DNA from 3 places in the Vreelandella neptunia genome. Region 1 is predicted to be linked to each of the others. Evidence: predicted binding sites of a transcription regulator. Region 1 holds the regulator's gene; each other region holds the start of a gene.
What was found. Region 1 encodes sigma-54, which starts transcription at its own class of promoters, with help from an activator protein. Its sites were predicted from a motif close to TGGCACNNNNNTTGCTNT; they were not measured.
Positions count from the first base shown of each region.

Region 1 (3,280 bases):
TTCCTCCTCTTTATTGATCGCCTCTTCCAGGGTCATCTCGCTATCGCGGGTCAGCGGATGGCGTCGCCGAGTAGCAGAGTAGCGCTCAAGCAGTATGCGTGCGTCGGTAGTTAGGTAAATCACTTGAAAGTCGATTTTACGCTGACGCAACTCCTCTAACAAAGAGGGTAGGCGCTCCAGCGCTCCCGGCAAATTGCGGGCATCAATACTGACCGCCAGATGGGTGCGATCGCCCTGGTCACGCAGTTCATCCACCAATGATCCCAGCAGCATAGCGGGGAGGTTGTCAATCGCGTAGTAGCCAAGATCTTCCAGCGCTTGCAAGGCGATAGATTTACCTGACCCGGAGCGGCCGCTAATGATCACCAGTTGCATAGAGTCTCTCTTTGCTTTGATCAAGCTGCGTTGAGGGTGGTGAGCGAATAATCTGCTGTGCCCTGAACAGGCTTTCAGACCCTTAGGTCGCTGATTGCTCGCGAATTTTAGCGGTAATCAGCTCGAGCAGTTCGCGCTGGCTGGCTGCTTTACGCAGCTGCTGGCGCGTGTCCGCATCATTCATGATGGTCGCTACCTGCCCCAGTAGTGAGAGATGCGTGTCATCTGCCTCTTCGGGTACCAACAGGACAAATACCAGATCTACCGGATCGCCGTCGATAGCATCGAAATCGATTGCTTCAGCCAGCTTTAAAAACCCGGCGATAGGGGCGGTGCAGTGGGGGCTCCGCGCATGGGGAATAGCCACGCCGTTACCAATACCCGTACTACCTAAGCGCTCGCGGCCGATTAAACGGCTAAACACTTCTTGGCTGTCCAGGCTGGGGATATTTTGGGCAATAAAGGTGCTGTAAAACTCCAGCACCCTTTTTTTGCTACCCCCGGGTACGTCATACAGAACACGTTCCGGGGGGAGTATGGTTTCCAACGTCATTGAATTAACGCACACCAGCGCCTTGGGCGCGAGCTTGTGCTTTTTCCTTGTGTTTAACGAGTTGACGGTCGATTTTATCCGCTAGCGCGTCGATAGCGGCGTACATATCACTGTCTAGGGCTTCCGCATGTAAGTCAGCACCTGCTGCGTGCAGCGTACAGGCGGCCTGCTGGCGCTCTTTCTCCACTGATAAGGTGACTTGCACCGTAGTTATATTGTCGTAATGGCGCTCTACACGCTCAAGCTTTTCGTTGACATAGTCACGCAAGGCGTCAGTCAGTTCTACGTGATGACCAGTGATATTTACTTGCATTGACGTGCTCCTTATCCATCGGACTGTACTTCGATTGTAACCCTTTTTGCCGCGTTGCAAAGCCCTTGTCGAGAGTTTCCCTGAAACGTTAGCGAAGTTAGCGCAAACGGCGCCGTTCACTAGATGAGGGAATGCCCATGGCTTCACGGTATTTCGCCACCGTACGACGCGCCACTTGAATCCCTCCCTCGCCTAACAGCGTCACTAAGCGACTATCTGAAAGCGGCTTGCCGGGCGGCTCCTCTTGAATCAGTTTCTTGAGACGTGCCCGGATGGCAGTGCTGGAATGGCTATCGCCATCTTGACCGCTCACCTGGCTTGAGAAAAAGTATTTGAGTTCAAACACGCCTCGAGGTGTATGGATATATTTTTGCGTCGTTACCCGTGAAATAGTCGACTCGTGCATCTCGACGGCTTCGGCAATATCGGCCAGTATCAATGGCTTCATGGCTTCTTCACCGTGCTCCAAAAAGCCAATCTGGCGGGTAATGATTTCGCGACCCACACGCAGCAGCGTATCGTTTCGGCTAGAGAGGCTTTTGATCAGCCAGCGCGCTTCCTGGAGGTGTTCTTTGAGAAACTGATTGTCCTGGCTCTTGTCCGCTCGCTTAATCAAGCTGGCGTAGTCCGGCTGAATGCGCAGCCTTGGCAGGGCTTCTGGGTTGAGTTCTAAGTGCCAGCCTTCGTTATCGTGGCGCACGACTAGGTCGGGGGTAACATAGCTATCGTCGGTGTCGCCGTAAGCGCTGCCTGGCCGTGGGTCTAGGCTGCGAATCAGTAGGATGACGTCGGTCAACTGTTCGTCGTCGAGCCCTAGGCGGCGCTTCAGCAGGCGCATATCGTCTTTACCAAGCGCTTCGAGAAACTGCCGCACTAAACGGCGAGCGGGAACCAGCAGTGGCGTATCATCGGGGAGGGCGGCGAGCTGCAGCATCAAGCATTCACGCAGATCCCGGGCAAAGATGCCGGTCGGCTCAAACTGCTGGAGCTTGAGCAGAATGGTTTCCACTTCGCGTTGACTAAGCCCGTCAATGCCCTGGGCGCGCAGGCCTTCACGGATGTCGTTGAGCGGTTGGGTTAGGTAGCCGTTAGCGTCGAGCGCGTCGATTAAACTCTCCGCGACAAGCTGCTCGCGGGCGCTAAAATCGGTCATGGCAAGCTGCCATAGCAGGTGGCCATGCAGGCTTTGCCCTGCTGCCTGACGCTCAAAATCAGGGCCTTCGCTGCTGCTACCCCCCTGACTGCCCATATCTTGATAGGTATCTGACCAGTCGCTATCTACCGAGAGCTCAGTAGGGATGCTCTCTGACCACTCTTCTTCCTTAGGCTCGCTGACAGCCTGCTCACTAAATTCATCTTCCTGCTCCAGCATGGGATTGGCATCAAGTGCCTGCTGAATTTCTTGACGAAGATCCAGCGTAGAGAGTTGCAGCAGCGCAATGGCCTGCTGCAACTGGGGCGTCATGGTCAGCTGTGTGCCGATACGCAGTTGGAGAGAAGCTTTCATGACCATCTGAGAACCACTCGTTAATCAGAATGCTCCACCCTAGTGCGAGTGAGTGCTTGGCGCAAGTGCAATAAGCATGCCATTGGTAGTAAAGTTGTTTTAAAGCGCTATTTAGGGGCGATGAAGGCGAAACTGTTACAGACGAAAATCGGCGCCCAAATACACGTCCCTTACTTTTTGATTGGTGAGAATCGAAGCCGGCGAGCCACTGGCGATGATTTGCCCATCGCCGACGATATAGGCGATATCGCAAATATCCAGGGTTTCACGCACGTTGTGATCAGTAATCAGCACGCCGATATGGCGCTGTTTAAGCGCACGAATAATGCTTTTAATATCACCTACCGAGATGGGGTCAACGCCCGCAAAAGGCTCATCAAGCAGAATAAAAGCGGGCTCTGTGGCTAGCGAACGGGCGATTTCTACACGCCGGCGCTCGCCCCCTGAAAGGCTCATGCCCAGGTTGTCGCGGATATGGGTAATATGGAAGTCTTCGAGTAGCGCTTCCAGGCGCTGTTCGCGGTCGCTGCGA
Region 1 covers NZ_CP140255.1:1,605,542-1,608,821, forward strand. Annotated here, with positions in the region: gene rapZ (RNase adapter RapZ) at 1-375, opposite strand, end outside; gene SR894_RS07305 (PTS sugar transporter subunit IIA) at 458-928, opposite strand; gene hpf (ribosome hibernation-promoting factor, HPF/YfiA family) at 933-1,241, opposite strand; gene SR894_RS07315 (RNA polymerase factor sigma-54) at 1,339-2,754, opposite strand; gene lptB (LPS export ABC transporter ATP-binding protein) at 2,884-3,280, opposite strand, start outside.

Region 2 (3,280 bases), 1.4 Mb from region 1:
ACTGTATTGATTTTGCTCATAGCTCTCCTTGCCACGCTTCTAAGCCCCTAATAACAAAAAACCCCGCCGTAGCGGGGTTCTCTTAGCAATCATTGTTACCACCGCCTGGCTGATAGTAACAGCCAGGGGCGAGTAACGCTGATTAACAGCTGTAGTACATATCAAACTCGATGGGGTGAGTGGTCATACGAATACGCTCCACTTCTTCCATCTTGAGTTCGATGTAGGCATCGATCATTTCGTCAGTAAACACGCCGCCTTCGGTCAAGAACGCACGGTCAGCGTCGAGGGCTTCCAGTGCTTGATCCAGGCTGTGCGCCACAGTCGGTACTGACTTGCCTTCTTCTGGCGGCAGGTCGTACAGGTTTTTGTCCATGGCATCGCCAGGGTGGATCTTGTTCTTGATACCGTCGATACCCGCCATCAACATGGCAGAGAACGCCAGGTAGGGGTTGGCAGTCGGATCAGGGAAGCGCGCTTCAACACGCTTGCCTTTCGGGCTAGCGGTGTAAGGAATACGGATTGAAGCAGAACGGTTACGGGCACTGTAGGCCAGCATGACCGGCGCTTCGAAGCCAGGCACCAGACGCTTGTACGAGTTGGTAGAAGCGTTAGTAAAGGCGTTCAGGGCACGGGCGTGCTTGATGATGCCGCCGATGTAGAAAAGCGCCATTTCAGACAGGCCAGCGTACTCGTCACCGGCGAACTGGTTGTTGCCATCTTTCCAGAACGACTGGTGTACGTGCATGCCCGAACCGTTATCACCGACCAGCGGCTTCGGCATAAAGGTGGCCGTTTTGCCGTAAGCATGCGCCACGTTGTGGATCACGTACTTCATTTCCTGAACTTCGTCAGCTTTCTTCACCAGCGTGTTGAATCTAACGCCGATTTCGTTCTGGCCTGCGTTGGAAACCTCGTGGTGGTGCACCTCGACGGTCTGACCAATCGCTTCCAGGGTGTTACACATTGCACCACGAATATCGTGGAAGCTGTCGACCGGAGGAACCGGGAAGTAGCCGCCTTTAACGCGCGGGCGGTGACCCAGGTTGCCGCCTTCTACTTGACTATCAGTTGCCCAAGCACCTTCCTCGGAAGTGATTTTGTACATGGAACCCTGGATATCAGACTTCCAATGCACTTCGTCAAAGATAAAGAATTCAGGCTCAGGACCGAAGAACGCGGTGTCGCCCAGGCCAGTTGACTGCAGGTAAGCTTCTGCACGCTTAGCGATAGAGCGCGGGTCACGATCATAGCCTTGCATAGTGGCCGGCTCGATGATGTCACAGCGCAGTACCAGCGTGGCATCTTCGGTGAAGGGGTCGAGGTAACCCGTGCCATCTTCCGGACGCAGAATCATGTCGGATTCGTTAATGCCCTTCCAACCTTCAATAGAAGAGCCATCGAACATTTGGCCATTTTCGAAGAATTCTTCATTCACATCTCGCGCAGGCACGGTCACGTGCTGCTCTTTACCGCGAGTGTCGGTGAAACGCAGGTCTACCCATTTAACATCGTGTTCTTCAATTAGCGCGAGAGTCTTGGCTGACATAGTGTCCTCCGGTATGAGCGTGGCTTAAAGCTAACGACAGTAAGCTACCGATAAAAGTGTTGTTCGACAAAATACGTGCTTAACCGCACGTTTGTCATTCTTGTTCGCTCAACGTTTGTCTGACATTGATTCACAAATCGCTCAGCGAGCATTTCAGACCGGCTATCGTTTTAGCACGCCGTAAGGCATATGCCTACGGCCCGCTAGCCGCTTGCAAATACAATGCAGAGAGCATGCCAACACTGCACCAATATGGCATGAAAAAACAACAACTATTTGTTTTATAAACATTAAAAAATGGACTCCAATGCTACTTGATGACGCATACCGGCGAAACAGAGCTTTCACAGTCGTGTAAAAACCCCATAACGCACCAAAATAGAACAAAAATAGTTTCTCGCGCTCACTTATGGTGCATAGAGAATACTGGGCTCTCATTTTTAGCTCGCAAGCTTTTTTACTTGCTACCCAAATAAACCGGATACTACAATAAATTACAATTTGATAGGTTTGCTCACAATCGGAGTCGGCAAATGGGATCGGTCTGCTTTATCGTTGATGCCATGGTGACGGGTGAGATGTTGCCACGCCACTTAAAATCCATACGTAAATCCGGTGTTGCCGACCACTTGCTGCCCATTTTGGTGACGGCCACTCAAGCCCAAGAGCGCCTGAGTGCTATTGAGCAGCGTTACCACACTCACTCGCTGATTACGCCAGCGCGGCCTCTGGGAGCTCGCCTCAATAAAGCCGCGTCTTCCAGCCAAGCGGAGTGGCTCATCATCGCGCTGCAGAAAAAACCGCTGCCAGCCGACCTATGGGGTGCGCTTTATCCCCAGCTCAACACCTACACCCTTGACGCCTTGATTATCGGCCTTCCCCAGCCATCGCTGCCGGAGCGTATCCTGCGGCGCTTGATGGCCAGCGCCTTGATATTCCCGCCCTACATTGCCGTTAGGCGCGCCTGGCTTGAACGCTTGGGTGGGTTTGACCCTGAGCTGGACGATGACAGCGCGATAGACGATTTTCTGCAGCGTTTACACACCTGCCCCACTCGTTTGAAAACCTACAGCGGACACCTACTGAGCCAAGCGGAGGAGCCAGCCCCCTCCGTGCAGCCTAACGCATCCGATGCGGCTTTCACGACACCGCCCTGATACGCTTTCTGCCGCTCTCCTCTAACATTTTTTACTGGCTACTCCTTACTGACCTACCCTTGCTAACTTACCTTCAACCGCTTGCCGAACAGCATCGCACCGAGCGTGGTGGTATTGGCCAGTTTATTCAGCCCCACTGAACCAACGACACCAACCACCATAAGCAATAGCGCATATATGCCAACGGGTAACGATAACGGCTCGACCACCAGATCGGTGAGCACAAAGAACATGGGGTGAGCCAAGTAAATACCGAACGAATAGGCATTGACGTGACGCACCCACAAAGGCGCAGGCCGCCCGGCCAAGTAACGCATAGCGCAGAGCGTAAACAACACAAAGAACGGGATTACCCATACCTCTTTGGAAGAGAACGCTAGCCAGCCAGCAAAGGTGGCGGCGACAATCAGCACCACTAACAGCCCCAGCCATAGCGGGCGGGCCATTTGCTGCATCCAGGTAGGCTGCTCTAGTAACAAGCCTTCAGGGGCTAACGGGTAATAGCGCACCAACACCAGCGCCAGGAAAAACACGTAGATCCACCCCAGCGGGGCAATCCACAGCAGATAGCCGG
Region 2 covers NZ_CP140255.1:156,536-159,815, reverse strand. Annotated here, with positions in the region: gene SR894_RS00840 (DUF4124 domain-containing protein) at 1-20, opposite strand, end outside; gene glnA (glutamate--ammonia ligase) at 143-1,549, opposite strand; gene SR894_RS00830 (hypothetical protein) at 2,083-2,706, shown strand; gene SR894_RS00825 (acyltransferase family protein) at 2,769-3,280, opposite strand, start outside.
Region 2: the regulator sigma-54 is predicted to act here: its motif matches at 1,771-1,788, upstream of glnA (glutamate--ammonia ligase).

Region 3 (3,280 bases), 2.1 Mb from region 1:
TACGTCAGGATTGCCCGCCTTGCCAATCGCGGCGATGCGGCCGTTTTGAATGCCCACGTCGGCTTTGACGATACCCCACCAGTCTAGAATCAGTGCGTTGGTAATCACGGTATCCATGACCGTGTCGTCAGCGCGCTGACTTTGACCCATGCCGTCGCGGATGACCTTGCCGCCGCCGAATTTTACTTCATCGCCATAGTGGGTAGCGTCTTTTTCGACTTCAATCCAAAGCTCGGTATCGCCCAGGCGCACACGGTCGCCCACCGTGGGGCCGTACATATCGGCGTAGGCTTGCCGACTGATCTTGTTAACCGGTTTCATTGTTTACCTCCATCGAGCGCACCCATAACATCGCCACGGAAGCCGTAAATTTCCCGCTTGCCCACATAGGGAATCAGCGTGACTTCGCGGGTCTGGCCGGGCTCAAAGCGAATTGCCGTGCCTGCGGCCACGTCCAGGCGAAAGCCTCGGGTTTTGTCGCGATCAAACACCAGCGCCGGGTTGGCTTCGGCGAAGTGGTAGTGGGAGCCGATCTGGATCGGACGGTCGCCGGTATTGGCCACCTCGACGCTAATCCGCTCACGCCCCGCGCACAGCTCGATTTCACCTTCTTTTAACTTGTACTCACCGGGAATCATTTGGTTGCTCCTTTCAATCGCCCCTCAAACAATAGGCGTATGGACAGTGACCAGCTTGGTGCCGTCGGGGAAAGTGGCTTCCACCTGCACTTCGTCGACCATCTCGGCGACGCCGTCCATCACATCCTCACGGCTAAGGATCTCGCGGCCATAGCTCATTAAGTCCGCCACGCTGCGGCCATCCCGGGCGCCTTCCATAATCTCGAAGCTGATCAGCGCCACCGCTTCCGGGTAGCTGAGCTTTAAACCACGCGCCTTGCGGCGCTCCGCCAGTTGGGCGGCGGAGAACAGCAGCAGTTTGTCTTTGTCTCTCGGGGTTAATTCCATGGAACGTGTCTCCAGCAGGGCATCGCAGTGATGCCAATTAGGTTAGCCAAATTCGTGGTGTATGCGCTTCACGCTCGATCCACCGGGGGCGCAGCAGTTGCCAGGCCTGTTCGCATAACGCCCAGGCTTCGTTGCGCGAGTTGCCCAAATAGCGCAGCAGCAGAACACCGTGGCGGACGGTAACAGCCCAGTGCGGGTTATCCGGCAGCGCTTCACGCAAGGCTTCAATGGCCGCAGGCGCGTCGGCAATCCCCACCGCCCAGAGCGTGGCCTGCACCGTGGCACCGCCCTGACCCCAGCGCCCGGCAAAGCGTGGGTGTAGTGGGTCTAGCGGCTGGCGCTCTAGCCACAACGGCTTGCCATCCAGGGTTAAGCGGAAGTGCTGCTCAATGCGCCCGGAAACATAGGGTAAGTCGCTAGCGGGGCGGCCTAGCGCCATCACTTCCCAGCCCAGGCAGCGAGCGCTGCCGTGAAGATCAATTTGGGTGCGCTGCTCGCCCTTGGAGCCATCAAAGGCGATGGTCTCCTGAGGTAGCCATTCAAGTGTCGCGTCATCTTCAACGCTCAACCGGGTGTGCTGCGTCCAGGCCACGCCCTGGCTGTCGGCTTTATAGAGTTTATTGGCGGCCGGGGTCGTCAGGAGCGCATGGGCACCGCTCTCTACATGAGCACTAATGGTAAGCGCATCGCCGCTGACTAATCCGCCAGGCGGGTGAAGCACATAAACATGGCAAGCCTCACTACGCCCTTCGGGATAGAAAGGGCGCTGCACCCGCAGCGGCCCCTGATGGCGCGCCTGCACCATGCGAGTGGCGCCGTCGCGATGGGCAAAGGTGAGCGCTAACGAAGCCGCCCAGTGGCGGCCTGCATCGAAGCGGTGGCCGGAGGCAATGTGTGGTTTGGCGAGTTCGCACAGGATCATGGGTTGCTATCGCTTCCTTTTCACTAAGCCTTTAACTTATAGAAGCAATTAATGCGCCAAAATGGTGAAAAGCCCTACTGTGCGGTCAATGGTATGGATGAAAGGCGATGACTGGCAGTGCTACGCACCCGCGCGCACCAAAACGGCGCGAAAACAGACCTTTAATGCACCAAATAAATGCATTCGCTGCTGTTTTAGCGCTCAGCCTGCACTCACTCTTCACACCATTACTGCACAACGACCCGGTCACGCCCACCGCGCTTAGCTTCATAAAGGGCTTGATCAGCCCGCTGCAGGGAGTGGTGATAGTCCGGATGGCCATCGTGAAGCGTTACACCCACGCTAACCGTCACGTTAAGCAGCGTATCGGCACCGGCGAGCATCGGCTCCTTAGCCACCGATTGGCGCAAACGCTCAGCAAATAACCGGCTGCCGTCGTGGTCAGTATTGACCAGTACAATCAAAAACTCCTCGCCACCCATGCGAAACACGTAATCTCCCCCACGGGTGGAGCGATCAAGGATGCTTGCCACCTGCTGCAGTACGTTGTCGCCAGCGTCATGCCCATGGGTATCGTTGATCGATTTGAAGTGATCGATATCGACCATCAACAGCGCAAAGCAGTGCTCCGAGTGGCGGGCAATGTCTATTTCGCGGCTAAGCACCACTGACAAAAACTTGCGGTTGAGTAACCGGGTCAAGCTGTCGCGTCCTGCGTCCAAACCTGAGGCGCGCTGCAACACATCGTCGAGTAGCATCAACACCGTACGGGCAGCGTCACGAATCTCGCCGAGTGCTTTCAGCCGCTGGCTAGGATCTTCATGAAGCAGCACTTCCAGCCATTCACAATCCACTTGCTTTATATGACGTGAGATAGTGGCAATTTCCGGCGCGCCCTCAAACGCATGGCAAGCTTTATGTAAGTACCACAGCCCAAAATCGGAATTCGATAACCGCGGCAGCGTGGCGATATCCTGCTGGGCGGCGACGGCAAACATCAGTGCGTTTTCCCAGTTCAGCAGCGCCGAACGCTGGCGTTCACGCTCGTCGCCAATGTTCTGGGTGAGTGAAAACAGCTTGTACGCTTCTTCAGTGCGCGCATTACGGTCACTGGCCACCGAGTAGGCGTGGCTCATGATTTCCATGGCCATATCGATATGGTCGGAGACGTACACCGACGCATCCCCAGGCGATAGCGGGCTTTTGAACGTGGCGTTGATCTGCTCATAAAACGCCTGCTTAAGCTGCCGTGCTCCGCTTAGCACCAGGTTGACCGGTATATCGATACGGGCATGCACCTGCCCCACTTTTTCCTGCTGCTCAACCAGGGACTCAAAATCGGCGTGCTCGACGGCAAACATGGCCTTCAGCCAGCGCTGCATTGAGGGGTGTA
Region 3 covers NZ_CP140255.1:4,456,409-4,459,688, forward strand. Annotated here, with positions in the region: gene ureC (urease subunit alpha) at 1-321, opposite strand, end outside; gene SR894_RS20545 (urease subunit beta) at 318-638, opposite strand; gene SR894_RS20550 (urease subunit gamma) at 663-965, opposite strand; gene SR894_RS20555 (urease accessory protein UreD) at 1,003-1,887, opposite strand; gene SR894_RS20560 (diguanylate cyclase) at 2,115-3,280, opposite strand, start outside.
Region 3: the regulator sigma-54 is predicted to act here: its motif matches at 1,929-1,946, upstream of SR894_RS20555 (urease accessory protein UreD).